One region of the Streptomyces sp. NBC_01689 genome, then DNA from elsewhere that is predicted to be linked to it. Evidence: riboswitches for the same ligand, from Rfam matches in the RefSeq annotation. Region 1 holds a riboswitch; each other region holds the start of a gene.
The links. A riboswitch is a leader RNA that binds a small molecule or an ion and turns the genes downstream of it on or off. The one in region 1 is predicted to bind cyclic di-AMP.
Positions count from the first base shown of each region.

Region 2: it holds a riboswitch for cyclic di-AMP, as region 1 does, so the genes downstream of both, OG776_RS24745 (transglycosylase family protein) here and OG776_RS19060 (LysM peptidoglycan-binding domain-containing protein) in region 1, are expected to answer to the same signal.
Region 3: it holds a riboswitch for cyclic di-AMP, as region 1 does, so the genes downstream of both, OG776_RS18205 (C40 family peptidase) here and OG776_RS19060 (LysM peptidoglycan-binding domain-containing protein) in region 1, are expected to answer to the same signal.
Region 4: it holds a riboswitch for cyclic di-AMP, as region 1 does, so the genes downstream of both, OG776_RS13405 (M23 family metallopeptidase) here and OG776_RS19060 (LysM peptidoglycan-binding domain-containing protein) in region 1, are expected to answer to the same signal.

Region 1 covers NZ_CP109592.1:4,484,110-4,491,241, forward strand. The annotation lists gene OG776_RS19050 (polyprenyl synthetase family protein) at 68-1,078, opposite strand; gene OG776_RS19055 (CocE/NonD family hydrolase) at 1,429-3,777, shown strand; cyclic di-AMP (ydaO/yuaA leader) riboswitch at 4,360-4,518, shown strand; gene OG776_RS19060 (LysM peptidoglycan-binding domain-containing protein) at 4,523-5,251, shown strand; gene OG776_RS19065 (HAD family hydrolase) at 5,327-6,145, opposite strand; gene fahA (fumarylacetoacetase) at 6,700-7,132, shown strand, end outside.
Region 2 covers NZ_CP109592.1:5,798,640-5,805,771, forward strand. The annotation lists gene OG776_RS24735 (cytochrome P450 family protein) at 1-648, shown strand, start outside; gene OG776_RS24740 (transglycosylase family protein) at 888-1,907, shown strand; cyclic di-AMP (ydaO/yuaA leader) riboswitch at 2,091-2,254, shown strand; gene OG776_RS24745 (transglycosylase family protein) at 2,259-2,945, shown strand; gene eno (phosphopyruvate hydratase) at 3,228-4,514, shown strand; gene OG776_RS24755 (FtsB family cell division protein) at 4,614-5,090, shown strand; gene OG776_RS24760 (DUF501 domain-containing protein) at 5,222-5,779, shown strand; gene OG776_RS24765 (Ppx/GppA phosphatase family protein) at 5,921-6,862, shown strand.
Region 3 covers NZ_CP109592.1:4,310,229-4,317,360, forward strand. The annotation lists gene pcrA (DNA helicase PcrA) at 128-2,662, opposite strand; cyclic di-AMP (ydaO/yuaA leader) riboswitch at 2,996-3,167, shown strand; gene OG776_RS18205 (C40 family peptidase) at 3,176-4,357, shown strand; gene OG776_RS18210 (tellurite resistance/C4-dicarboxylate transporter family protein) at 4,468-5,445, shown strand; gene OG776_RS18215 (hypothetical protein) at 5,423-5,776, opposite strand; gene OG776_RS18220 (C40 family peptidase) at 6,182-7,132, shown strand, end outside.
Region 4 covers NZ_CP109592.1:3,185,852-3,192,983, forward strand. The annotation lists gene OG776_RS13385 (DUF5998 family protein) at 1-96, opposite strand, end outside; gene OG776_RS13390 (bifunctional acetate--CoA ligase family protein/GNAT family N-acetyltransferase) at 208-3,042, opposite strand; gene OG776_RS13395 (HPr family phosphocarrier protein) at 3,221-3,502, shown strand; gene OG776_RS13400 (GntR family transcriptional regulator) at 3,684-4,379, opposite strand; gene OG776_RS13405 (M23 family metallopeptidase) at 4,660-5,424, opposite strand; cyclic di-AMP (ydaO/yuaA leader) riboswitch at 5,438-5,599, opposite strand; gene OG776_RS13410 (M16 family metallopeptidase) at 5,835-7,132, opposite strand, start outside.

The DNA.
Region 1 (7,132 bases):
TCGCGGACACCGGCCGGGACCGTCGCGCGGCACCGGCCGGGACCGTCGCGCGGCACCGGCGAAGGCGTCAGCCCGCGCGGTGCACCACCGCGTCCACGAGCTCCACCAGGGCGGCCTTCGCGTCGCACTCCGGCAGCGGAGCCACCGCGGCCCGTGCCTCCTCCGCGTACCGCACGGTGTCCCGGCGCGCCTGTTCCAGCGCCGGGTGCGCCCGCAGCCGGGCCAGCGCCTCGGCGTGCCGGTCGTCGTCGGTGAGGTCGGAGTCCAGCAGCTCGCACAGCGCGATGTCCTCGGCGAGACCGAGCCGCTCCGCCCGCTCGCGCAGCCGCAGCACCGGCAGCGTGGGAATGCCCTCGCGCAGATCCGTCCCGGGCGTCTTCCCCGACTCGTGCGAGTCGGACGCGATGTCGAGCACGTCGTCCGCGAGCTGGAAGGCGACGCCCAGCCGCTCCCCGTACTGCGTCAGTACGTCCACGACCGTCTCGTCGGCGCCCGACATCATCGCGCCGAACCGGCACGCCACGGCGACCAGCGAACCGGTCTTGCCGCTCAGCACGTCGAGGTAGTGCTCGACCGGGTCCCGCCCGTCGCGCGGCCCCGCGGTCTCGAGGATCTGTCCGGTGACCAGCCGTTCGAACGCCTCGGCCTGGACGCGGACGGCCTCGGGCCCGAGGTCGGCCAGCGTGTGCGACGCGCGCGCGAAGAGGAAGTCGCCGGTGAGGACGGCCACCGAGTTGCCCCAGCGGGTGTTCGCGCTGGGCACCCCGCGCCGCGCGTCGGCCTCGTCCATCACGTCGTCGTGGTACAGCGTGGCGAGATGAGTCAGCTCGACGACCACGGCCGAGGGCACGACACCCGGCGCGTAGGGGTCGCCGAACTGCGCCGCGAGCATCACGAGCAGCGGGCGGAACCGCTTCCCGCCCGCCCGCAGGAGGTGTTGCGCGGCTTCCGTGATGAAGGGGACCTCGCTCTTGGTGACTTCGAGCAAGCCCTCCTCGACAGCCGCCAATCCGGCCTGGACATCGGCTTCGAGAGCCTGGTCCCGCACGCTCAGCCCGAACGGCCCGACGACGGTCACGAGAGGTTCTCCTGTCTGCTGACGATCACATGGCGAACTCGGTCGATCATTCGGTCGATGACACGGTTTGTCGATGTGTCGCTGCCATCACTCAAGTCAGCGTATCCGGTCACGTTTCGATCACCACGAGCGCCCACCGTCCCCGCCGCCGACTTCCTCCCGACATCCTCCCGACTTCCCTCCCGCCCGGCCTCCGATGTCTCCGGGACGCAGACGGTCCCACGTTCCGGCGGCGGCCGATCCCGAACGGTATGTTCGTCATCGGCACTTATGTAGCCATATGGGACGAATCCCGCGAGGGCACCGAGGACACCGAGGACACCGAGGACACCGAGGACACCGAGACGAGCATGCACATCCGTACAGCCTTCCCCTACGAGACGACTCACGAGGACCTCTGGATCCCCCTGGCGGACGGCACCCGGCTGTACGCACGCATGTGGCGCCCGTGCACCGAGGAACCCGTCCCCGCACTGCTCGAATACCTCGCGGACCGCCTCAGCGACTCGACGGCGCCGCGCGACGCGCAGCGCCACCCCTGGTACGCGGGCCACGGCTACGCCTCCGTCCGGGTGGACGCCCGTGGCCACGGCAACTCGGAGGGCGTGCCCGCGGGCGCGGAGACCACCGAGCCCGCCGACGGGGTGGAAGTGGTCCACTGGCTGGCCGCCCGGCCCTGGTGCGACGGCAGGGTCGGCATGTTCGGCATCTCCCGGGGAGGTGACATCTCCCTCCGGGTCGCGGCCCGCGCGCCCGAACCCCTGAAGGCGGTCGTCACGGTCTGCCCGGCCGACGACGGCTTCGGTCCGGGCGTCGGCCCCGGCCGTGCGGGACATTCCCTCCTCACCGCCGGCGCGCACGCCCGCGCGGCCGCGGCACTCGCCCGCACCGCCCGGCCACCCGACCCCGCGTACGTCGGCGAGGCCATGTGGCGCGGCCTGTGGGCGGACCGCCTGGAGGCGGTGGACCGGTTCATCCGTACGAGGCCGCCGCACCCGGCCCAAGGCGTGCACGGGGGCGACGGGAACGGCGAGGACGGCGCGGGCGACGAGGGCCGCGGCGGGACCCCGGGCGACCTCTCCGCGATCCGCGCGGCCGTACTGGCGGTCGGCGGCTGGCACGACCCGCACCGCGACGCGGTGCTGCGCCTGGTCCAGGGCCTCCCGCCGGACCGGGTACGCGGCCTGATCGGGCCCTGGTCGCACCAGTACCCTGACCAGGACCGGTCGCCGGGCGCGGCGATCGGCTTCCTCCAGGAGACGCTGCGCTGGTGGGACCACTGGCTCGGTCGGCCCGGCACACCCGGGCCGACCGCCCCGGCCACGAGCGCACCGGCGGACCGGGACCCGGATCCGGACGCGCACGCAGGCGCGGTCGCGGTCGCGGAGCCGGACGCGGTCGCGGTCGCGGTCGCGGTCGCGGTCGCGGAGCCGGACGCGGTCTCAGACCTGGGCGTGAATCCGGACCCCGCCCCGGACCCGGTCGCGGACCCGGCCCCTGACGCGAACCCGAACCCGGACCCGAACCCCAGGACACCGGCGGGTACCGGTGCCGGATCGGTGATGTCGGAGCCCCTGCTGCGCTCCTACGTCATGGACGCGCACCCGCCGGCGACGGCCTACCCGGTCCTGTCCGGCCGGTGGGTGGGCGACACCGCCTGGCCCTCCCCCCTGGTCACCCCCGTCACCCACCCGCTCCGGGGCGCGCCGGTGCTCGTGCGCTCCCCTCAGCACACCGGCGTGGACGCGGGCCGCTTCCGCCCCGCCGGGGGCGACGCGGACCTGCCGCCGGACCAGCGGGAGGAGGACGCGCGATCCGCCTGCTTCGAGTTCGAGGTGCCCGGCGAGACCTGGATCCTGGGCAGCCCGTGCGTGCGCCTGCGCCTGACCCTCCATGCGGCCCGGGGGCAGGTGATCGCCCGGGTGTGCGACGTGGCCCCCGACGGCTCCTCGACCCTGGTCACTCGGGGTGCCCTGATCATGTCGCCGCGCAACGGCCGCGATCAGGTGACCCGCCGGGTACCGGGCACCACGGAGGACGTCCGTCTCGACCTGGCCGCCATCGGCTACGCCGTCCCGCCCGGCCACCGCATCCGTCTCGCCCTCTCCTCCACGTACTGGCCGTGGATCTGGCCCGAGCCGGGACCGGAGGCCGGCTTCACCCTGGACCCGTCGGCCAGTTCCCTCGAACTCCCGGTCCGGGCAAGGGAGTCGGACCCCACGATCACTTTCGCGGAGCCACAGCACTCCGTCCCGCTCGGGGTGGTCTCCGCGCCGACCCTCGACGAACCCCGCCCGGAACAAAGGGTCGTGCACGACGTGGCGAAGGACGAGTGGTGCCTCGAAGCGGTCCCCCACCACCACGGCACCCGTGTCCACCCCGACGGGCTCGCGCACACGGAGGAGGGGCTGGAGACGTACTCCGTGCGCGAGGCCGACCCCCTGACCGCCCGCGCCCGCTCCTCCTGGTCGGTCCGGCTGCACCGGGCCGAGCCACCCGGGGTCTGGGACGCACGGGTCGAGGTCCGCTCCGAAGTCACCTGCGAACACGACGACTTCATCGCCTCCGGCGAGCTGGTCTGCAAGGACGGCGACGAGGTCGTCTTCCACCGGACCTGGGAGCGGAGGATCCCGCGCACGGCGGGCCGACGGTCCGACGACGACACCGGCGCCCCCGCGGAGCGGAGCACGCGCCGGTGAATCCCCGGCCGACCTGACGGATCCCGGCGAGGGACGCCCGCCCTCCCTCCCGGCCACCGGGAACCCGTCCCGCCCGTCGCCGTCATCTGGGCGGACACGACACCCTGGGACAACAGCCTTATCCCGGAACGGAGTTCGTTCTCCGGCCCGACAGGGATCACCGCGGGCGCCCTGAACGGCGTTCCCGTGGGCGCCACTTCAGGAGCGAGGGCGGCCGGCTCCCCCACGACACCCCCGTCACGGGCCGGACCGTACGGTCGGTACGTCCGCCCCTGACGAGCCTCACAGCGACGCCTTACACGCGCCTTATATGCCCGACTTGCCGCCATTGCCGGTTTATTCCTGGCGCAATGAGTGAGTTGAGTCACGCGCGAAGGTCATCAACACCGTCCTCCCGCTCAACGACTACCCATTTGCATAAGCCAAGTTGAGCGAAGAATTCCGGATTAATCGGGCAAATCAACTGCCCTTATGTCCTGGTGAAAACGATCTACACCGCGACATCAAGTCTTGTTTCGGACATGTGCTCTCGCATACCTTCACGTCACTCCGGACGGACCGCCCAATCCTGCCGCCGACCGGAGACCGAACCCGACCACACACGCACGGCAGGAGCGGGGGACCCAGGTAAGTCGCCGATCCGGAGTCCGGAACGGCTAGGGGTGAAGTCGCACTCACCGTGCGGCCGGGCAGCTCCCGCCCGAACCCGACAGCTCACCTCGCAGGCGCCGGAGAGGAACTCGTCATGGCCGCAGCAGGTAGACACAGCCACCCGAAGTCCCGCAGCACCCTCGTCCGCGGCATCCTCGCCGCCGGCACGGGCGCCGCGGTACTCGCCCTCCCGCTCCTGGGCGCCACCTGCGCACAGGCCGCCACGGGCACCTCCGACGCCCAGCTCGTCACCTACAAGGTGGTCGCGGGCGACACCCTGGTCAAGATCGCGAAGAAGTACCCCTCCACCGGCGGCTGGAAGAAGCTGTACGAGGCCAACACCGCGGTCATCGGTTCCGACCCGTCGGCACTCCGCACGGGAATCACCCTGACGATCGGGACTAAAACCGTCCAGAACGCCACGAAGTCGACAAGCGCCACCGCGGCGGTCGCCAAGACCGCGAAGTCCACGACGGTCACGACCGCGGCCGCCAAGACGTACACCAACGATCTCGACGGCTGGATCAAGCAGTCGCTCGACATCATGGCCAAGTCCGGAATCCCGGGCACCTACAACGGCATCTACCGCAACGTCATGCGGGAGTCCTCCGGGAACCCGAAGGCGATCAACAACTGGGACTCCAACGCCGCGGCCGGAATCCCCTCCAAGGGCCTGCTCCAGGTCATCGACCCGACGTTCAAGGCCTACCACGTGCCCGGCACGTCGATGGACCCCTACGACCCGGTCGCGAACATCACCGCCGCCTGCAACTACGCCGCGGCGAAGTACGGCTCGATCGACAACGTCAACGGCGCCTACTGACGGGACGCCCCGGAACCGGGGCGCCGGAACGGACTTCCGGCGCCCCGCGAACCGGGCGACGACGGAGAGCCGGGGCTACCGGGCGAAGAGCGGGAACAGCCGCTCCAGCACCACCGCGACCCCGTCCTCCTCGTTCGACAGCGTCACCTCGTCGGCCACCGCCTTGAGCTCCGGATGGGCACCGGCCATGGCGACCCCATGGGCGGCCCAGTCGAACATGGGGATGTCGTTGGGCATGTCCCCGAAGGCGATGGTGGTCTCGCGAGCCAGCCCGAGATGGGCGGCGGCCAGCGCCAGCCCCGTCGCCTTGGTCACCCCGCATGGCTGGAGTTCGACCGTGCCGGGACCCGACATGGTGACGGTGGCCAGCGAACCCACCGCTCCCCTGGCCGTCGCGGCCAACTCGTCGTCGGACAGCAACGGGTGGCGCAGCAGCACCTTGCTGATCGGCTCCGCCCACAGGTCGTCCCGGCGCCCGACCCGTACCGCGGGAAGCGTCGGGTGCGGCATCACATAGCCGGGCTCGATGAGGGTCAGCCCGTCCACGCCGTCCTGGTCCACCGCCGCGTGGAGCAGTCCGACCTCCGCCTCGATCTTGCCCAGCGCCGTCTCCGCGAGTTCCCTGTCCAGTGTCACCGACCACAGCAGACGGTCCTCGACCGCGTCGTAGAGCTGTGCCCCCTGGCCGCACACCGCCAGTGCCGCGCCGCCGAGTTCACCGAGGAGCGGACGCACCCGCGGCGCGGGACGCCCCGTCACGACCAGGTGCCGGGCGCCCGCCTCCACCGCGCTCGCCAGCGCGGCCCGGGTCCGGTCGGAGACCGTGTCGTCGCCGCGGAGCAGCGTTCCGTCCAGGTCAGTGGCGATGAGTGAATATGCAGTCGGCGCGGCCATGATCCGAAGAATACGGATCGAACGACTCACTGGCCCGGCGTGAACCGGACGACGTCCGGTATCCCGTCAGCAACGCCGTTCACCGCACGGGCCGGAGGCCATTGACGCCGTCAGCCGCCCTCGATCCGCCGCGCCGGACACCCCGGATCCACCGGCCGTCCCCACCAACACCCGCCCCGCACCGGGCCGTTGCGATCCGCTCACGCTCGGCCGCCATCCGCTGGGGCCGAGACCGGGGCCCGGACCGAGGCCAGGACCGGGACCGGGACCCGGGCCGCGGACGGACCCAGGATCGAGGACGGTCCCGGGGTCCACGTCGCAAGTCGGGGTCGGCACCCGCCCCGGAACGCCCCGCCCCGCACCGGCGGCAGCCGCTGTACGACCGCGAGCATCGCGCTGGAATTGCCCGATCCGGAGAGACCTTTGCGGACATGGCGAACTCTTCAGACACTGCCCGGCACGGTCGCTCCCCCGTAACGTGTGCCCAGACCACACAGAACGTGTGGAACACCTGGACCACGGCGCGTACGACCACGAAAGCGAGGCACCACCCGATGCCCCCCTTCGATGTCCCCGAGGGCGATCCCTTCGGCCCGCACAACCTCCCCTACGGCGTCTTCTCCCGGGCCGGCTCGTCCGAACGGAGCGTCGGCGTCCGGCTCGGCGACCACGTCCTCGACGCCGGTGCGGCGGCTCTGGCGCTCGGCTCCCCGTACGCCGGCCTGCTCGCGCGACCGACCCTGAACCCGCTGCTCGCGGCGGGCCGCACGGCCTGGTCCGACGTGCGCCGCGCGCTGACGGCCTGGGTGACGGTCCCGGCCCACCGGGAGACCGTGGAGCCCCATCTGCACCCCCTCTCCGAGGTGACCCTGCACCTCCCGTTCGAGGTCGCCGACTACGTCGACTTCTACGCCTCCGAGAACCACGCCCGGAACGTCGGACAGATCTTCCGTCCCGACGCGGCGGACTCCCTCACCCCCAACTGGA
Region 2 (7,132 bases), 1.3 Mb from region 1:
AAGCGTGCCGCCCTGCCCGAGGTGCCCGCGCCCGGCGAGGACCTCATCTCCGGCCTCATCCGCGCCTCCGACCACGGCGAGCACCTCACCGAGAACGAGGCCGCCGCCATGGCCTTCATCCTGCTCTTCGCCGGGTTCGAGACCACGGTGAACCTGATCGGCAACGGCACCTACGCACTGCTCACCCACCCCGGTCAGCGGGAGCGGCTGCAGGCCTCCCTCGCCGCCGGGGAGAGGTCTCTGCTGGAGACGGGCGTCGAAGAACTCCTGCGCTACGACGGCCCGGTGGAGCTGGCCACGTGGCGGTTCGCGACCGAGGCGGTCCGTGTCGGCGGACAGGACATCGCGCCCGGCGACCCCGTGCTCGTCGTCCTCGCGGCTGCGGACCGTGACCCCGCCCGGTTCGCCGAGCCCGACACGCTCGACCTCTCGCGCCGTGACAACCAACACCTCGGCTACGGCCACGGCATCCACTACTGCCTCGGCGCGCCGCTCGCCCGGCTGGAGGGGCAGACCGCGCTGGCCACGCTCCTCACCCGGCTGCCGGATCTCCGACTCGCAGGCGATTCGGCTGATTTGCGATGGCGCGGCGGACTCATTATGCGTGGATTGCGGACACTACCGGTGGAGTTCACACCTGGTCGGTAGTCATGCGGCACTCGTACGGTGTCCAGGGGCCGGCCGGGGGGCGGGGCTCGGGTGGGCCGCAGCGGTGGTGGCGGATTATGAGGGTCCGGCCACGAAAAGGTGACGCGCCCTCAACTCTGTGATCTTCACGTGATCTGCGCTGCATCTGCTTGTGACAAGTGATCGAGTGCGACTACGTTCACCCCTCAACGAGGCTCACCAGCCGCGTAGTCACCCGCTGTCACGTGAAAGGCTCTCGCATGCTCTCCGGGAACGGCCGCCATCGTCGCCCCCGTCAGGCTCCGGCCCTCATCGTCGCCGCAGGGGTGACCGGATCTGCCATCGCCATCCCGCTGCTCGGCGCCGCCAGTGCGAACGCGGCCGACGGCACGACGTGGGACCGGGTCGCCGAGTGCGAGAGCGGCGGCCAGTGGAGCGCCGACAGCGACAACGGGTACTACGGCGGGCTGCAGTTGAGCCAGGAGAACTGGCAGCGGTACGGCGGGAGCAGGTACGCGCCGACCGCCGACGAGGCCAGCCGCTCACAGCAGATAGCCGTCGCCGAGAAGGTCCTGGCCGACCAGGGTCTCGCCGCCTGGCCGACCTGCGGCCCGCTCTCCGGGCTCAGCAAGGGCTCGGGAGAGGTCGCGGTCGACACGGGAGTGGCCGGAGACTCGTCGAGTTCCTCCGATTCCTCCGATTCCTCCGAATCATCCAGTTCCTCCGACGGGTCCGGCTCGCCGGCGGACTCGCTGGGAATCGGTGTCACCCCGTCCGGTTCGCCCCGTTCCGACTCGTCCTCATCCGATTCATCCGGCAAGACCGGGAACAGAACGGAATCGGACACGTCCTCGACCGAAGAGCCCGGCAGCGGGCACGAGACGGACGGCGTGGGCACGGAGCCGACGAAGCAAGGCGAATCGGGCAACTCGGGCCGCGACGGCGACGCTTCGGCGGCGACCGAGGGGGCCACCGCCGGTGCCGGGCGCCACCGCGGCGGCAGTGCCGCCGAGGACTCCGGCGACGACGCGGCCGACACCCGCGGCGACGACTTTGCCGCCCGGCACGCCTCGCGCGACTCCGGCGCCTCCCGCGCCGTCGTCGACGGCTCGTACGTCGTCCGCGACGGAGACAGCCTCTCGGCCATCGCCGACACCCTTGGCCTCGACGGCGGATGGGCCGGCCTCTATGCCGGGAACAAGGAGACGGTCGGCGCCGACCCGGACCTCATCCTCCCCGGTCAGAGCCTTGCAGTTGATGCTGAATCGGGCGAAAAGTAGCGGGAGTTCACGTCACGGTTCGCCGGTTAATGTCCGGTTTGGCGCAAGTGAGAGATGGATCTCAAAGGCCCTGATCGTCTTTGAAATTCCGCCGATCGACTGCTTACGGTCATCACCGCTCGCCACAGCGGGCCCCGACGGTCGCAACGCCGAATCCTGCCAGCGGCCGTACGGGAACAGTCGACGCGTCAAGCGCCGTAGGCAGGAGCGGGGGACCCAAGGTAAGCGCCGCACCCGGTAGTTGACCGGGAGCGGCTTGGGGTGAAGACGTGCGCCGAGAGCGCGCGGCCGGGCACTCACCCGCCCGAACCCGACAGCTCACCTCGCAGGCGTCGGTGAGGGGATCACTCGATGCTGTTTTCCAGCAAGGGCAAGCACCGCCGTCCGTCCAAGGCCACCCGTGTCGCCACGCTCGCCGGTGTCACCGGCGTGGCCATCGCCGCTCCGCTGATGGCGGCCGGCAACGCCTCCGCCGCCACCGCGTCCGAGTGGGACGCCGTCGCCCAGTGCGAGTCCGGCGGCAACTGGTCGATCAACACCGGCAACGGCTACTACGGCGGTCTGCAGTTCTCCGCCTCCACCTGGGCCGCGTACGGCGGCACCGCCTACGCCTCGACCGCCGACAAGGCCTCGAAGTCCCAGCAGATCACCATCGGCGAGAAGGTCCTCGCCGCGCAGGGCAAGGGTGCCTGGCCGACCTGTGGCACGGGCCTGTCCGGCGCCGCGTACACCGGTGGCGCGGCCGCCCCGGCCAAGCCCGCCGCCCCGGCCGAGCCGTCCGCCTCCACCCACTCGTCGGACACCGCCGCCTCCCGCTCGTCCGAGCGTCCGGCGGCCAAGAAGACCGTCACCACCCCGACCGGCAAGAAGGTCAAGAAGGGCGACGGCGAGTACAAGGTCGTCAAGGGCGACACCCTCAGCTCGATCGCCGAGAAGAAGAAGGTCAAGGGCGGCTGGCAGCACCTGTTCAAGCTGAACAAGGACATCATCGACGACGCGGACTTCATCTACCCGGGTCAGCAGCTCCACCTCGGCTGAGCAGGCCGGCCCCTGTCCCAGGGTCTCCGTGCCCGAGACCCGATGAGGGTCCGCCCCCGTCCCCACGGGCTCCCCGCCCCGGTGCGTCTTCCCCCGTACGCACCGGGGCGGGGCTTTTTGTTTCGAAGGGGAACAATATTTACCCTCAGTTCTGCTCAAGGGGTGGTCGAGCGGCTGGCCGATCGCTCCGGGCCGGTTAGGCTCATCCCGCGGAGCCGAACGCGGCCCCGTGCAGTGCGGGCCCCCGCCGGCCCGCGTACCCGCGTCACATCCCAGAAGGAGATGCTCGTGCCGTCCATCGACGTCGTCGTAGCCCGGGAAATCCTGGACTCCCGAGGCAACCCCACGGTCGAGGTCGAGGTCGGCCTCGACGACGGCAGCACGGGTCGTGCCGCCGTCCCCTCCGGCGCCTCCACGGGTGCCTTCGAGGCCATCGAGCTCCGTGACGGTGACCCCAACCGTTACCAGGGCAAGGGTGTCGAGAAGGCCGTCCTCGCCGTCATCGAGCAGATCGGTCCGGAGCTCGTCGGCTACGACGCCACCGAGCAGCGCCTGATCGACCAGGCCATGTTCGACCTGGACGCCACCGACAACAAGGGCTCGCTGGGCGCCAACGCCATCCTCGGCGTCTCGCTGGCCGTCGCGCACGCCGCCTCCGAGGCGTCCGACCTCCCGCTCTTCCGCTACCTGGGCGGCCCGAACGCGCACCTGCTGCCCGTTCCGATGATGAACATCCTGAACGGCGGCTCGCACGCCGACTCGAACGTGGACATCCAGGAGTTCATGATCGCCCCGATCGGCGCGGAGTCCTTCTCCGAAGCCCTGCGCTGGGGCGCCGAGGTGTACCACACCCTCAAGTCCGTCCTGAAGTCCAAGGGTCTGTCCACCGGCCTGGGCGACGAGGGCGGCTTCGCCCCGAACCTGGAGTCGAACCGCGCCGCGCTCGACCTCATCCTCGAGGCCATCAAGCAGGCCGGATACGTCCCCGGTGAGCAGATCGCGCTCGCGCTCGACGTCGCCGCGTCCGAGTTCTACAAGGACGGCAAGTACGAGTTCGAGGGCAAGTCCCGCTCGGCCGCCGAGATGACGGAGTACTACGAGGAGCTCGTCTCCGCGTACCCGCTCGTCTCCATCGAGGACCCGCTGTACGAGGACGACTGGGCCGGCTGGAACGTCATCACCCAGAAGCTGGGCGACAAGGTCCAGATCGTCGGCGACGACCTCTTCGTCACCAACCCCGAGCGCCTCGCCCGCGGCATCGAGGAGGGCTCCGCGAACGCCCTGCTCGTCAAGGTGAACCAGATCGGCTCGCTGACCGAGACCCTGGACGCCGTCGAGATGGCCCAGCGCAACGGCTTCAAGTGCATGATGTCCCACCGCTCCGGTGAGACCGAGGACGTCACCATCGCCGACCTCGCGGTCGCGGTGAACTGCGGCCAGATCAAGACCGGCGCCCCGGCCCGCTCGGACCGCGTCGCCAAGTACAACCAGCTGCTGCGCATCGAGGAGATCCTCGACGACGCCGCGGTGTACGCGGGCCGCTCCGCCTTCCCGCGCTTCAAGGGCTGACCCCGGCAGGGTTAAGGCTTAGCCAGTCGCACGTACGTCCCCGTACCCGGTCCCGTACCGTGTGCGGGGACGTACGCACGTGTGAAGGGGAGGCGGGACATGGCCGTGAAGGACCGGGACCGGTTCTCCACCGCGACCCGGCTGCGGCTGCTCGGCGAGCAGACGGCGGCCCGGGTCTACCGCTCCCAGACCAGGCGTCAGGCCCGGCGCTCGCGGCTGACCGGCCGGGCCGCGCTGCTGGCGCTCGTGGTCTGCTCCCTGATCGTGGCCCTCGCGTACCCGATAAGGCAGTACGTGTCCCAGCGCGCCGAGATCGCCGAGCTGCAGCGGCAGCAGGAACAGGCCCGCGCCCGTGTGGAACAGCTGCGTGACCTGAAGGCGCGCTGGCAGGACGACGCGTACGCCGAGCAGCGGATCCGGGAACGGCTGCACTACGTGATGCCGGGCGAGACCGGGTACGTCGTGATCGACCCGGACGCGGTGAAACAGTCGCGGACGGACCGGGGGACGGCCGCCCGCCCCTGGTACGCCAATGTCTGGGACGGCGTCGACAAGTCCGACCGCTCCGACCGGTGAGCGGGCGCGGACCGGTGAGCCGGAACGGCCGGTGACCCGCCCCGGGCCGCCGCTGAGCCGGCCCGGACCGGTGACACGACACGGACCGGTGAACGACAGAGAACGACAGAGAAAGTGACTTGAGCACAGGCATGGAAACGCCCCCGCCGCCCACCCCGCGGACCGAGCCGACCGACGCGGACGTCGAGGCCTTCAAGCAGCAGCTCGGCCGCCCGCCGCGCGGCCTGCGCGCCATCGCGCACCGCTGCCCCTGCGGCGAGCCGGACGTGGTGGAGACGGCGCCCCGGCTTCCCGACGGGACCCCGTTCCCGACGACGTACTACCTGACGTGCCCGCGCGCGGCCTCCGCGATCGGCACGCTGGAGGCCAACGGCGTCATGAAGGAGATGACGGAGCGTCTCGCCACCGACCCCGAACTGGCCGCCGCGTACCGGGCCGCGCACGAGGACTACATCGCGCGCCGCGACGCCATCGAGGTGCTCGCCGGGTTCCCGAGCGCGGGAGGCATGCCCGATCGGGTGAAGTGCCTGCACGTCCTGGTGGCGCACTCCCTGGCCGCGGGCCCCGGTGTGAACCCGCTGGGGGACGAGGCGCTCGCGATGCTGCCGGAGTGGTGGCGCAAGGGTGCGTGTGTCGTTCCCTCGCGGGCCGCGTCCGGCGGTCCCGGGGAGTCCCCGGCCGGCGAGTGACCTTCCCGTCCCCGGGGGCGCAGCCCCTCGGCCGGGTCCGGGGCTCCGCCCCGGGGACGGGACGGCCGAGGGCGGCGGGGGCGAAATAGGCTGGGACGGCTGCACGCCGGAACCCGGAACCACCACAGGAGACCACAGCTCATGACCAGGGTCGCCGCCATCGACTGCGGTACGAACTCCATCCGACTCCTCGTCGCCGACGCGAACCCGGCGACGGGCGAACTCGTCGATCTGGACCGCCGCATGACGATCGTCCGCCTCGGCCAGGGTGTGGACCGCACCGGCCGCCTCGCCCCCGAGGCCCTGGAGCGCACCTTCGCGGCCTGCCGCGACTACGCCGCGATCATCAAGGAGCACGGCGCGGAGCGGCTCCGCTTCGTCGCGACCTCCGCCTCCCGCGACGCCGAGAACAGGGACGAGTTCGTCCGGGGTGTCCTCGACATCCTGGGCGTCGAGCCCGAGGTGATCACCGGCGACCAGGAGGCCGAGTTCTCCTTCACGGGAGCGACGAAGGAACTCACCGGGCGGGACGATCTCGCCAAGCCGTACCTGGTGGTGGACATCGGCGGCGGCTCCACCGAGTTCGTCGTCGGCGACGACCACGTACGGGCCGCCCGCTCCGTGGACATCGGCTGCGTGCGATTGACCGAGCGCCATCTGGTGCACGCCGGTGTGGTGAGCGACCCCCCGGCACCCGCGGAGGCCGACGCGATCCGCGCCGACATCGACGCCGCGCTGGACCTCGCGGCGCGAACGGTCCCGCTGGAGGAGGCCCGCACCCTGGTCGGGCTCGCCGGTTCGGTCACCACGGTCGCCTCCATCGCACTGGACCTGGCCGCGTACGACTCCGAGGCCATCCACCACTCCCGCATCCCGCGGGAGAAGGTCCGTGAGATCACCGAGCGGCTCCTGCGCTCGACCCACGCCGAACGGGCCGCGATCCCCTCGATGCACCCCGGACGGGTCGACGTCATCGCCGCCGGTGCCCTCGTCCTGCTCGCGATCATGGACCGGACCGGCGCGGCGGAGGTCGTCGTCAGCGAGCACGACATCCTCGACGGGATCGCCTGGTCCATCGCCTGAACCCCGGGCGGGGGCCCCGAACCCGTTCGCTACCCACTGGTAGCCTCTCCTGAGCAGGTCGGAAGGCGTATGAGCGGGCGCAAGGGGCCATTCGGGCCCTCTCTGCGACACGCCGTCGGAAAACTTCGTGAAGTTCTTCACAAGGAATTCGGCCCTGATGGGCGACGACTGGGCCACTCGGGTGCCGCGGGGGTGCTCGCCGGTCTCGGGGCGATGCTCAACGGAGCGTTCCGGGAGTGTTTCCGGCAGGTGAAGTCGGGCAGTGGTTCG
Region 3 (7,132 bases), 170 kb from region 1:
CACTTACGCAGCTTGAACCGCGGGGACCGGCGGGCTTCCTGGCCGGACGGGCTCCACCCGGCCGGACGGGCGCTCCGGGACCGGACGGTCCTCCGCGGAGTCCCGCCCGGTCACCGGGTTCAGCGGGTCAGAGCTTCTCCACCGGCGCGTACCGCAGCAGCAGCCGCTTCGGCTTGGGCTCTCCGAAGTCGACCGTGGCCTCCGCGTTCGCGCCCGTGCCCTTCACGCCGACCACCGTGCCCAGCCCGAACTGGTCGTGGGTGACCCGGTCGCCCACCGCGAGCGAGACGACGGGCTTCTCGGAGGCCCCACGGCGCGTCGCGAAACCGGAGGCCCCGGACGCCGCGGACCGCGAGCGCGAGGACGACAGCGAGGCCGCGACACCGGAGACGGGCCCCGAGGGCACCGGAGCGGTCGCGCCCGTGCGCTTCCACTCCAGATGCGCGTCCGGGATCTCCTCCAGGAAGCGGGACGGCGGGTTGTACGAGGGCTGGCCCCACGCGCTGCGCATGGACGAACGGGTGAGGTAGAGCCGCTCCCGCGCGCGCGTGATGCCGACGTACGCGAGCCGCCGCTCCTCCTCCAGCTCCTTGACCTGTCCCAGCGCACGCATGTGCGGGAAGACGCCGTCCTCCATGCCGGTCAGGAACACGACCGGGAACTCCAGGCCCTTGGCGGTGTGCAAGGTCATCAGGGTGATGACGCCGTTGCCGTCGTCCTCGTCCGGGATCTGGTCGGAGTCGGCGACGAGCGCGACCCGCTCCAGGAACTCGGAGAGCCCGCCCGCCGTACCGGCACCACCGGCCGCACCGGCGTCACCGGCGCCGTCCTCGCCCGCACCCGCACCCGACTCCTGCTCGAACTCCAGCGCCACGGCCGCGAGTTCCTGGAGGTTCTCGATCCGGGTCTCGTCCTGTGGGTCGGTCGAGGCCTGGAGCTCCGCGAGATAGCCGGTGCGCTCCAGGACCGCCTCCAGGACCGTGGCCGGGCCGGCGCCGGACTCGACGATCGTGCGGAGGTCCTCCATGAGCGTGTTGAAGCGCTTCACGGCGTTCGTCGAGCGCGCCGCCATGCCGTACGCCTCGTCGACACGGCGCAGAGCCTGCGGGAAGCTGATCCGCTCCCGCTGCGCGAGGGCGTCGATCATCGCCTCGGCGCGGTCGCCGATCCCGCGCTTGGGGACGTTCAGGATCCGGCGCAGCGGGACGGAGTCCTCGGGGTTGGACAGGACACGCAGGTAGGCCAGGACGTCCCGGACCTCCTTGCGCTCGTAGAAGCGGACACCGCCGACGACCTTGTAGGGCAAGCCGACGCGGATGAAGATCTCCTCGAAGACACGGGACTGGGCGTTCGTCCGGTAGAAGACCGCGACGTCGCCCGCCTTCGCCTCGCCCGCGTCGGTGAGACGGTCTATCTCGTCGGCGACGAACTGCGCCTCGTCGTGCTCGGTGTCGGCGACGTAGCCCGTGATGTTCGACCCCGCGCCCGCGTTGGTCCACAGGTTCTTGGGGCGGCGCGACTCGTTGCGCTCGATGACCGCGTTGGCCGCGCTGAGGATCGTCTGGGTGGAGCGGTAGTTCTGCTCCAGGAGGATGGTCGTCGCGTCCGGGTAGTCCTCCTCGAACTGGAGGATGTTGCGGATGGTCGCGCCGCGGAAGGCGTAGATCGACTGGTCGGCGTCACCCACCACGCACAGCTCGGCGGGTCCGAGATCGCCCTCGGCCGGCGGCACGTCCGCGGGGCGGTCTCCGCTCGCCGGCCCCACGAGTTCCCTGACCAGGGCGTACTGCGCGTGGTTCGTGTCCTGGTACTCGTCGACCAGGACATGGCGGAAGCGGCGGCGGTAGTGCTCGGCGACGTCCGGGAAGGCGCGGAGCAGGTTGACCGTCGTCATGATCAGGTCGTCGAAGTCGAGGGCGTTGGCCTCGCGCAGCCGCGACTGGTACATCGCGTAGGCCTGGGCGAGGGTCTTCTCGAAACCGTCCGCGGCCTGGCCGGCGAAGTCCTCCTCGTCGATCAGCTCGTTCTTCAGGTTGGAGATCTTCGCGCTGAACGACTTCGGCGGGAAACGCTTCGGGTCGAGGTCCAGGTCCCGGCAGACCAGGGCCATCAGGCGCTTGCTGTCGGCGGCGTCGTAGATCGAGAAGGAGGACGTGAAGCCGAGCCGCTTCGACTCGCGGCGCAGGATGCGCACGCACGCGCTGTGGAAGGTCATCACCCACATGGCGTTGGCGCGCGGGCCCACGAGCTGCTCGACGCGCTCCTTCATCTCGCCCGCGGCCTTGTTCGTGAAGGTGATCGCGAGGATCTGGCCGGGGTGGACATGGCGCTCGCCCAGCAGGTGGGCGATCCGGTGCGTCAGCACCCGGGTCTTGCCGGAACCGGCGCCGGCCACGATGAGCAGCGGGGAGCCGGAGTGCACCACGGCCGCGCGCTGGTTCTCGTTCAGTCCGTCCAGCAGGGCCGCCGGGTCGACGGCGGGCCGGTGGGCGCCGTCGCGGTAGTACGCGTCGCGGTCCGGGGGCACGTCGAAGCGGCCGCCGAACAGGTCGTCCGGAAGCGGCTCCGCCGCCTCGTCCTCGGGCGGCGGCGGGGGCTCTTCCTCATGGGCCCCGGAAGGCTTGAGGTCCGCCAGGAAGCTGTCATCAAAGAGGCTGCTCATCGCTCTCCGAGTCTAGGCGGCCCCACCGACAACCCGCCGCCACCCCGGAAACCGGGCCGAAATTCCCGGCCGGAGCCGGGGCGGGTGCGGGGCGAGTGCGGGGCGGACACCGGAGCGGATACCGGGTGCGTACGGCGGCCTGCCGGGACCGGCGCGCGCCCGCCCTCACCTTCCGGCGCCGCCCCGCTACGTTCGGCCACCCCGGACGACCCTCACGGCCGAGGTCACGAAAATGTATCGGGCATATCGCACATCAACCTTCACAGAGCACTTACGGGTTGGCTAGCGTGCGGGACAGGCCGCTCGACAGCCACCGGCGAACGTCGCCGGGCCGGGCGGCCTCCGCCGAGTCCGGCGCGCCCGTGCGGCGACCGGAGCCGGGGACCCGACCGACTCTGGGGTGAATCGGTCCGGCCGCCGCCGCGGCACGGACCGTAGGGCAAACCTTCCGGAACCACCCGCCCGAACCCGACAGCTAACCCGGTAGGCGGATGACGGAAGGAGTCGCCTCTCTTGGCGTCGCACCGCAAGTGGAGTCCTCCGGGCGCACGCAGGCCGGGCATACGGACCCCGGCCATCGCCACGGCCGCGCTGGCCTCCGTGGCCCTGCTGTCACAGACGGCCCACGCCGCGCCCCCGGCCGAGCCGCGGCCCACCCTCGAAGAGGTCGGGAAGAAGGTCGACGACCTCTACCACCAGGCCGAGACGGCCACCGAGAAGTACAACGCGACCAGGGAGAAGACCGCCCAGCAGCGCAAGCGCGTCGACACCCTCCTCGACGACGTGGCCCGGCGCACCGAGAAGCTCAACACCGCGCGCGAGGAGCTGGGTTCGTTCGCCGCGGCGCAGTACCGCACCGGGGCCTCCGCGCCCGGCAGCGCGAGCCTGCTGCTGGCCGACAACCCGCAGGACTACTTCGACCAGACCCAGTTGATGAACCGTCTGACCAGCCGCCAGAAGGCGGCCGTCGACGACTACGTCACCGAGCAGGCCGCCACCTCGAAGAAGCGCGCGGAGGCCTCCCGGAGCCTGCGGACGCTCACCACCTCGCAGGACGCGCTCAAGACCGCCAAGGCCGACGTGCAGGGCAAGCTCGCCACGGCGCGGGACCTGCTGTCGAGACTGACCGCCGACGAGAAGGCGCGGCTCGCCGCGCTCGCGAAGAAGAAGCAGGAGGCGGCCGACCGCGAGGCGGCGAAGCTGGCGGCCGAGCGGGCCGCCGCGGAGAAGAAGGCCGCGGAGACGGACGGACGGACGGGCACCTCGTCCGGGACGGCGGGCACCTCGTCCGGCACCACGGGGACCTCGGGGACCCCGGCCACCGACTCCTCGTACGCCGCCAAGGCCGGCAAGGCCGTCGCCTTCGCCCGCGCCCAGATCGGCAAGCCGTACGTGTGGGGCGCGACCGGGCCCGGCTCGTACGACTGTTCCGGTCTCACCCAGGCCGTATGGAAGGCCGCCGGTGTCACCCTCCCGCGTACCACCTACGACCAGGTGAACGCGGGCACCACCGTCCCGCTCTCCGCGATCGAGCCCGGGGACCTCGTCTTCTTCTACGGCGACATCAGCCACGTGGGCCTCTACGTCGGCAACGGGATGATGATCCACGCCCCCAAGCCGGGTGCGTACGTCCGCGAGGAGTCGATCTTCTACGGCGGTGAGTCGATCATCCACAGCGTGGTGCGCCCGGCCTGATCGCCCGCGCGGGACACGCGCGCCCGCGTATCCGTTCGCCCGACCGCGTATTCGTGGCGTACGCGCGCGCCCCACGGGCAAGCGGCCCCGAGATCCCTAGCATCGGGGCCATGCCAGCCACCTCGCCGCCCCGCAGCCCGTGGGTCCGACTCCGCACCTGGTGGGCGGAGAGCCCGCCCGCCGCCGCGGCAGCCGTCCTGGCCACCGGCATCCTCTCCGTCGGGCTGCACGAGGCCGGCGCCGAGATCCTCTCGGTGATCGCGCTGGTCCTGGCGGCCGTCACCTGGCTCGGGTTCGCCGCGGACTTCACCCTGCGGCTGCTGCGCGAACGGGAGCGGTGGCTGGCGGAGGCCGGCACACCGAGCGCGCTCACCGGCGTCGCCGCGACGGCCGTGCTCGGCACCCGGCTGACCAGCCTCGGGTGGCTGGGGCTCGCCGAGGTGCTGCTCGCGTGCGCCGCGGTGCTGTGGCCCGGGCTCCTCTTCCTGTTCGTACGGAGCCTGCGCGGCGGTATGCCCGGAAGCGTGTTCCTCGGCTGCGTGGCCACGCAGGGGCTCGCGGTACTGTCCGCCTCGCTCGCCGAGGCCACGCACGCGGACTGGCTCGCGTACGCGGCGCTGGTCCTGTTCTGGCTGGGGTTCCTGGTGCTCTACGTGGTGGCGCTGACGTGCTTCGCCTTCCGGGAGACGGCCACGGGCGGCGGCGACCACTGGATCGCGGGCGGCGCGCTCGCGATCTCGGCGCTGGCCGCGTCGAAGCTCGTCCTCGCCTACCAGGCGGACATCTACCTCTGGAACTACGACGACAACGGCGTGCTGCGCTGGGTGTGCCAGGCGCTGATCATGGTGACGCTCGCCTGGTACGCCGTCCTGGCCGTGGCGGAACTGCTGTGGCGGCGCCCGCGGTACGACGTGCGCCGCTGGGCGACCGTGTTCCCGATGGCCATGACGGCGGCGGCGGCCCTGTCGGTCGCGGACGCCGTCGGCTTCGGCTGGCTCAGGGGGCTCGGGCAGGTACTGCTGTGGATCTCGGTGGCCGCCTGGCTGCTGGTGACGGCGGGGACCGTCAGGTCCACAGCACCGCGATGAAGATGTTCGCGGTGGTGAGCAGCCCGACGAGCCCGAACAGACCCTTGTCGACCTTCTCGTCGTCCCGCTTCACGTAGACCAGGCCGAGGATCACGATCAGCAGGGCCAGCTTCACACCGATCTTCACGGTGTTGACCGAGTGGTCGTCGGCCTGGTTGAGGCCGACCAGGACGACACCCGTGACCAGCATGGTCAGCGCGCCGTGCAGCATGGCGGGGACGAATCGGGCGGTGCCCCGGCCCATCGCCTTCATCTGGGTGAGGAAGCCGCCGAGCAGTGAGGCGATGCCGATGATGTGCAGGCCCACGAAGAGATGGATGAGTACGTCCATGGGGCGGGAGCCTAATCGCCGGGGTGTGCCCCTCCCGGCACCGGGCCACCCCTTGTGGACCCGTAGCACCTGAGAACACCCGATCGCCCCGGAACCATCCCATCGGTCATCACCCTGTGTGAAATCGCCGGGGCCGGACCCGGATCACCGTCACATACGGTCACCCGGCGATCCAGTTACGCCAGTTCCGTACATGGTGTTACCGAGCCCTCGCACTCAGGTTTAGCGTCCTCCACCAGGTGCCCGGCTCCCCACCGCCGCCCGGGCCAGGGGCGGCAGTCGGACACCCCCGCCGAGAAAGGTCCGGCGGCGACCCGCTCCCCCTGTGTGGGCCGCCGCCGGACGCGTCACCGATGACCGCGCTCTCCCCGGCGGTCACGTCCCCAGGGAAGGATGTGGGCCCTCGTGGCTGCGCACCGCAAGCCCAGACAGCGCTCACTCGGCGGCCACACGGTCCGCACGGCCGCGACCATCGCCCTCGCCGGCGCGGCGACGACGGCCGGATTCGAGGGCACCGGGCACGCGGAGCCGCAACTGTCCCCGGCGCAGGTGCAGGCCCGGGTCGACAAGCTGTACCAGGAGGCCGAGGTCGCCACGGAGAAGTACGACGGGGCGAAGGAGAAGGCCGACCAGGCCTCGCGACGGCTGCACGACCTGCGCGACGAGACCGCCCGCCGGGAGGACCGGCTCAACACGGCGCGGGACGCGCTGGGTTCGATCGCCGCGGCGCAGTACCGCAGCGGGGGCCTCGACCCCGCTCTGCAGCTCGCGCTCTCCGACCGGCCCGACCAGTACCTGGACGGCGCCGCGTTCGCCGAGCGGGTCGGTGACCGGCAGGCGGGAGCGGTGGCCAGGGTGCGCAAGCAGCTGCGGGAGGTCGAGCAGCTGCGCGGGGCCGCGCACGTCGAACTCGCCGCGCTCGCCACGCGGCAGGCGGAACTGAAGCGGGCCAAGAAGACGATCACCGGAAAGCTGGACTCGGCGCGTCGGCTGCTGTCGCGGCTCACCGACGAACAGCGGGCGCGGCTCGCGGACCCCGGCACGGCCGGCGGTGCGGTCCGGCACGCCTCACGCTCCGCCGCGCGGGACCTGGGCCCGTCCTCCTCGTCGCCCTCGGCCGGTTCCGTCGCGGCCCCCAACTCCCGTGCGGCGGCCGCTGTCTCGTACGCCTACGGCAAGCTCGGCAGCCCCTATGTGTGGGGCGCCACCGGGCCCGACGCCTTCGACTGCTCGGGGCTCGCCCAGGCCGCGTACCGCTCCGCGGGCCTCCAGCTGCCGCGCACCACGTACGCCCAGATCAACGCGGGCCGACGGGTCTCGCGCTCCGAACTCCTCCCCGGTGACCTGGTGTTCTTC
Region 4 (7,132 bases), 1.3 Mb from region 1:
CGCGGCCTCCACCGCCTCGGCCACGAGGGCCGGGTAGTAGCCGCTGCGCTCGATCGCCGCTCGCAGCCCCTGGGTCGTCGTACTGGTCTTGGCCATGACGTCCATCCTACGGGGGCCCACTGACTGCGAGGCACCGCTCGTGGGTCTCTGTCGTGGACGGATCGGAACCGGACCCGGGACGGCGCCGGTGGGGCACCGCGCCGCCGGTCAGACGACGGGCAGCGTCCGGGGGCCGAGGTCGTCACGGAGGGGGGCGCGGGCCAGCCGGACGGTGGCGCCGAGCACGGTCAGCCCGCGCGGGGCGACCACCACCGGCTCCAGGGAGACCCCGACGACCTCCGGATGATCGTCCACCAGGCGCGACACCCGCAGCATCACCTCTTCGAGGGCCGCGGTGTCGACGGGGGCCGAGCCGCGCCAGCCGAACAGGAGCGGGGCCGTCCGGATCGACCGGACCAGCGAGGCCGCGTCCCGGTCGGTGACCGGGATCAGACGGTGCCCGGTGTCCCCCAGCAGCTCCGAGGCGGCTCCGGCCAGGCCGAACGACAGCACCGCGCCCGCCGCGGGGTCGATGACGGCCCGTACGACCGTGTCCACCCCGCGCGGTGCCATGGCCTGCACGACCGGCCGCAGCTCCTCCGGGGTCCCGAAGAGCTCGGTCAACTCTCCGTACGCCCTGCGCAGTTGCTCCTCGTCCGCCAGGTCCAGGCGGACGCCGCCGAGGTCGGCGCGGTGGCGCAGGTGCGGGGCGGTGGTCTTGAGGGCCACGGGGTAGCCGAGGGTGCGCGCTGCCGCGGCGGCCTCGTCGGGCGTCGGCGCGGGCAGCGCCCGGCGTACGTCGACGCCGTACCGCCCGAGCAGCGCGCAGGTGTCCTCGGGGCCGAGGGTCAGCCCGGTGCCCCGGGAGAGGAGCGCGTCGATCTGTTCGGCGGCGCCCCTCTCGTCGACGTCCTCGTACTCGGGCACCTTGCCGGGCTCGGCCGCCTCCCGTCGCCACTGGGCGTACTTCACGGCCTCGGCGAGCGCGCGGACGGCACGCTCGGCGGCGGGGTAGGCGGGGATGAGGCGCGTCTCGTCGGGGGCGTCGGCGGAGGGCCCGTCCGGGTCCCGCCGTCCGACGGGTGCGGGGTGCGCTCCGGGCGGGGCGGCGGCCGCGGGGCCGCCGGGGCCGGTCTGCGGGGCCGTGCTGGCGGCGGCCGACAGTGCCTCGGCGAGTCCGCCGAGCTCCACGTGCGCCACCAGCACCGGCTTGGCCGGGGCCGATGCCGAGGCCGAGCGCAGCGCCCCGGCCAGGGCCGCGTCCGCCACGGAGGTCTCCCCCACCGCGGGGATGGCCGTCACCACGACGGCGTCGCACCTGTCGTCGGCCAGGGCGCGGGCCAGTGCCCGGTGGAAGTCCTCCGCCGAGGCCTCCGTGGTCAGGTCCAGCGGCGGCAGCGGCCGCAGTCCCTCCGCGAGGCAGGCGTCGAAGGTCAGCAGTCCCAGCGACTCGGAGTTCCCGAGGATCGCCACCCGGGGGCCGGGCGGAAGCGGCTGGCGCGCCAGCAGGAGGCCCGCGTCGACCAGCTCGGTGATCGTGTCGACCCGGATCACGCCGGCCTGCCGGAGCAGCGCGGAGACGGTGGCGTGCGGCAGCCGAGTGGCCCGGACCGCGTGCCCCTGCGGGGCCGCCGCGTGCCGTGCGCCCTGCACCACGACCAGCGGCTTCGCCGCCGCCGTCCGGCGCGCCAGCCGGGTGAACTTGCGCGGGTTGCCGATGGATTCGAGGTACATCAGGGCGACGTCGGTGTCCGGGTCGTCGTACCAGTACTGGAGGACGTCGTTGCCGGACACGTCCGCGCGGTTGCCGGTGGAGACGAACGTGGACACGCCGGTCACGCCGGTGACACCGCCGCCGCGCCGGTGCAGCCGGGACAGCAGGGCGATGCCGATGGCCCCGGACTGCGCGAACAGGCCGATCCGTCCGGGGCGGGGCATCTCCGGTGCCAGGGAGGCGTTGAGGCGTACGCCGGGGGCGGTGTTGATGATCCCGAAGGTGTTCGGGCCGATGATCCGCATGCCGTACGTGCGGGCCTGGCGGACCAGTTCCCGCTGGCGTTCGCGCCCCCCGGGACCGCTCTCGGCGTAGCCGGCCGAGACGACGACGAGGCCCTGCACGCCGTGCTCGCCGCACTCGGCGACGACCTCGGGGACGTACGGCGCGGGCACGGCGACGACCGCGAGGTCGACGTGCTCGCCGATGTCGCGGACGGAGCGGTGCGCGGGGACCCCGTCGAGCTCCTTCTCCCCGAGCGACTTGTTCACCGCGTACAGCCGCCCCGTGAAGCCGGCCGCGCGGAGGTTGGCGAGGACGCTGCGGCCCACCCCGCCGGCCGTGCGTCCGGCGCCGATCACGGCGACCGAGCCGGGTGCGAGCAGACGTTGCACGGACCGGGCCTCGGCGCGCTGCTCGCGTGCGCGCTGGACGGCGAGGGAGCGGTCGGTGGGTTCGAGGTCGAACTCCAGGCGTACGACACCGTCCTCGAAGTGCCGCTTCTGCTGGTACCCGGCGTCGGTGAACACCTTGATCATCTTGGTGTTGGCGGGCAGCACCTCGGCGGCGAACCGGCGGATGTCCCGCTCCCTGGCCACCGCGGCGATGTGTTCGAGCAGGGCCGAGGCGACACCGCGGCCCTGGTGTGCGTCCTGGACGAGGAAGGCGACCTCGGCCTCGTCGGCGGGCGCGGAGGCCGGCAGGCCGCCGGGGCCGATGCGGTCGTACCGGACGGTGGCGATGAACTCGCCGCCGATGGTCGCCGCGAGGCCCACCCTGTCCACGAAGTCGTGGTGCGTGAAGCGGCGGACGTCCTTGGCGGACAGTCGCGGGTAGGGCGCGAAGAACCGGTAGTACTTCGACTCGTCCGAGACCTGCTCGTAGAAACTGACCAGGCGCTCGGCGTCGTCGACGGTGATGGGCCTGACGCGGGCCGTTCCCCCGTCGCGCAGCACCACGTCGGCCTCCCAGTGGGAGGGGTACTCGTGCCGGTCCGACGAGGTCTGCATGGGCCCCAGAGTACGGCTCGCGTCCGACAGCGGCGCGAGGCAGGCTAGGGGCAGCGGATTCGGATCCAGGCCGGGGTCCGAAGCCGGGTCCGGGACGGGTGGGACACCCGCTCCGGGCGCGCTTCACTCTATGGAACACTGGTCTAGACAACCCTGAACCCCTGAAGGGCAGCATCACATGGCTGAGCGCCGCGTCAACGTCGGCTGGGCCGAGGGCCTCCACGCCCGTCCCGCCTCCATCTTCGTCCGGGCGGCCACGGCCTCCGGCATCCCCGTGACGATCGCCAAGGCGGACGGCAACCCCGTCAACGCGGCTTCCATGCTCGCGGTCCTGGGCCTGGGCGCCCAGGGCGGCGAGGAGATCGTCCTGGCCTCGGAGGCCGAGGGAGCGGACGCCGCTCTCGACCGGCTGGCCAAGCTGGTCGCCGAGGGTCTCGAGGAACTCCCCGAGACCGTCTGAGGCACCCCACCCGGGATTCCTCCTCCGTGCGGCGGAAAAGACCTCCACACCGGAGGAAAACACCCCGCACACTGAGCGAAGGGCCCGCCCGAAATCAATGGGCGGGCCCTTCGCTTTTCCGTATTCCGGGCAGCAGAAATAATCTCCCGCGAATTACCTCTCTTTGTATACGGCCCCCGTGTTAATGACGCAGGCCCGTCATGTTTACGGGATGTTGCGAAGTCCTCACACGGTCCGGGCGCTCTCCCCCGCCGGGGAACCTGAGCCGGTGCGCGGCCGTGGCGCGCTCGGTGTGCAGCACCGTGACGGCCCGGGCCCGTTCGCCGTCGCCGCGCGCCACCGCGTCCACGATGCCGCCGTGCTCGGCCCAGGACTCCACCGGGTCGGCGGGCGCCTCGACCGTGTACATCCAGGCGATCTTGTGCCGCAGCTGGGCCAGCGTGGAGGTGAGCGCGGGGCTCCCGGAGGCCTGTGCGAGCGTCTCGTGGAACCAGCCGCCCAGGGAGCGCAGATCCTCGCTGTTGCCCTTCCTGGAGCGCTCCTGGCCCAGCCTGACCAGGCCACGCAGCACCTTGAGGTGGGCCTCGGTGCGCCGCTGGGCGGCCCGGAAGGCGCCCAGCGGCTCCAGCAGCATGCGCATCTCCAGCAGGTCCGCGGCCTCCTGCTCGGTGGGCTCCGCCACACACGCGCCCGCGTGCCGGCGGGTGACGACGAACCCCTCGGCCTCCAGGGTGCGCAGCGCCTCGCGCACCGGGACGCGCGAGACGCCGTAGCGGCGCGCGAGCAGTTCCTCGGTGAGCCGGCCGCCGCGCTCGTAGACACCCGCGACGATGTCGTCGCGGATCGCCGTGCATACCGAGTGCGCGGGAATGCGCATGACCGGACCTCCGCCTTAATCCCCGCGAAACGCGGTCGATCGACGCTCTTTCGGCGACTCTATTGCAGCGGACCGGAATTTCCGACGGCGGGCCGGAATCATGGATATTTTTTGGACAGACAGCAGTTCGAAACGCCGAAGCCCCGGCTCGGGCGAGCCGGGGCTTCGGACGTACGGACACCGGACGTGTGAACGTACGGACGCCTCGCGCCGGTGGTACGGACAGCGGGGGCATGCCGGACGCACGGACGCCGGGCGTCGGCCGTACGGGCGCGACGGGTCAGACGTTCACGCCGTGCGAGCGGAGGTAGGCGACCGGGTCGATGTCGGAGCCGTACTCCGCCGTGGTGCGCGCCTCGAAGTGGAGGTGCGGGCCGGTGGTGTTCCCGGTGGCACCGGAGAGGCCCAGCCGGCCGCCGGGCGTGACGGTCTGGCCGACGGAGACCTCGATGGACGACAGGTGGCCGTACATCGTGTACGTGCCGTCGTGCATCCGCAGGACGATCTGGTTGCCGTAGGCGCCGCCCCAGCCCGCCGTGACCACCGTGCCCGCGCCGACCGCGTGAACCGGGGTGCCGGACGCGGCGTGGAAGTCGACACCGGTGTGACTGCCGGAGGACCAGAGGCTGCCGCCGGCCTTGTAGCCCGTGGAGACGTACGAGCCGGGGATCGGCAGGACGAAGGTGTTGAGACGCTTGCGCTCGGCGGCGCGGGCGGCGCGCTCCTTGGCCTCGCGCTCCTTCTTCGCCTCCTCGACGGCCCGCTTGCGCGCGGCCTGTTCGGCCTTCCGGCGGGCCGCGGCCTCGTCGGCGGCCCGCTGCTGCGCGGCGGCCTGCGCGTCGATCTGGACGGCGACGGTGTCGCCCATGGTGACGGCCTGGGTCAGCCCGGTCTGCTCGACGGAGCTGTCCGCGGCCAGGGCCGGAGCGGCCAGGGTGCCGATGACACCGGTGGTGGTGAGCGCCGCGACGCCGACGGCGTTCGAGGTGGTGCGCTTCACGCGGCTCGGCCGACGGTGTTTCCCGGGGCCACAGGTGAACGCCATGTAGGGGCTCGGTCCTTTCCTTCCCTCTCGCCTACCGGGTTAGCTGACGGGTTCGGAGCAGGAAGGTCTCCTACGGAAGTCCTCACGGGGAGGAGGCCCGATTCACCCCAGGGACTGCGTACGGGTCCCCGGCTCCCCTGGCTCGCGCCGTACGGGGACTCGGCGATGACTGTCCGGTGCCGCGGACGCGGCGCACTGCCTGACGAACAGCCGGACCGACGCTAAGGGGGCCGTCTTTCGATCGACAAACGGAACACGGTTTTTGTAGTGCATGCCACAGGGCGTAAAGGCAACCTCCCTGCCAATACGGACAAATGGAGGGTGTTGTCGGGGCAAAAGGGGGCCCGGGTGACTCTTCGGTCACCCGGGCCCCTGGAGTCGCGTCGTCCGCCGCGCCTCGTGCCGCGCCGCTACTCAGCGGCCACGACGGTCACTTCACCGATGCCGAGGTCCTTGACGGGCTCCTCGATCTGCGCGGCGTCGCCCACCAGGACGGTGACCAGACGGTCCACCGGGAAGGCGTTCACCGCGGCCGCGGTGGCCTCCACCGTGCCGGTCGCGGCGAGCTGCTGATACAGCGTCGCCTGGTAGTCGTCGGGCAGGTACTGCTCGACCTGGTCGGCGAGCGTGCCCGCGACGGCCGCGGCGGTCTCGAACTTGAGAGGCGCCACACCCACGAGGTTCTGCACGGCGACGTCCCGTTCGGCGTCCGTCAGACCGTCCGCGGCGAGGGTGCGCAGCACCTTCCAGAGGTCGTCCAGCGCCGGCCCGGTGTTCGGGGTGTCCACGGAACCGCTGATGGCGAGCATCGCGATGCCCGTGCCGTCCGGGGCGGAACGCATCACCTGGCCGAACGCCCGCACCCCGTAGGTGTAGCCCTTCTCCTCGCGCAGCACCCGGTCCAGCCGCGAGGTGAGGGTGCCGCCGAGGCAGTACGTGCCGAGCACCTGGGCCGGCCACACCCGGTCGTGCCGGTCCGAGCCGACCCGGCCGATCAGCAACTGCGTCTGGACCGCGCCGGGGCGGTCCACGATGACCACCCGTCCGGTGTCGTCGGCGGTGACCGGCGGCACCGGGCGCGGTTCGCCGGTGGAACCGGTCCAGGCGCCGAGCGTCTCGGCGAGCAGCCCGTCGAGGTCCACGCCGGTGAGGTCGCCGACGATGACGGCGGTGGACGTCGCCGGCCGCACGTGCCGGTCGTAGAAGGCGCGGACACCCGCCGCGTCGATCTTCTGGACGGTCTCCTCCGTGCCCTGCCGGGGACGGGACATCCGCGAGCCGGCCGGGAACAGCTCCCTGGAGAGCTCCTTGGCCGCGCGGCGGGCCGGGTTGGCGCTCTCGTGCGGGATCTCGTCGAGCCGGTTGCGCACCAGCCGCTCGATCTCGCTCTCGGCGAACGCCGGTGCCCGCAGGGCGTCGGCGAGCAGACCGAGTGCCTTGGGGAGCCGCGAGACGGGCACTTCGAGGGAGAGGCGGACACCGGGGTGGTCCGCGTGCGCGTCGAGGGTGGCGCCGCACCGCTCCAGCTCGGCGGCGAACTCCTCGGCGGAGAGCTTGTCGGTGCCCTCCGAGAACGCGCGCGCCATGATCGTGGCGATCCCGTCGAGACCGGCGGGCTCGGCGTCCAGGGGCGCGGCGAGCAGCACCTCGACGGCGACGACCTGCTGGCCGGGGCGGTCGCAGTGCAGCAGCGTCAGGCCGTTGTCCA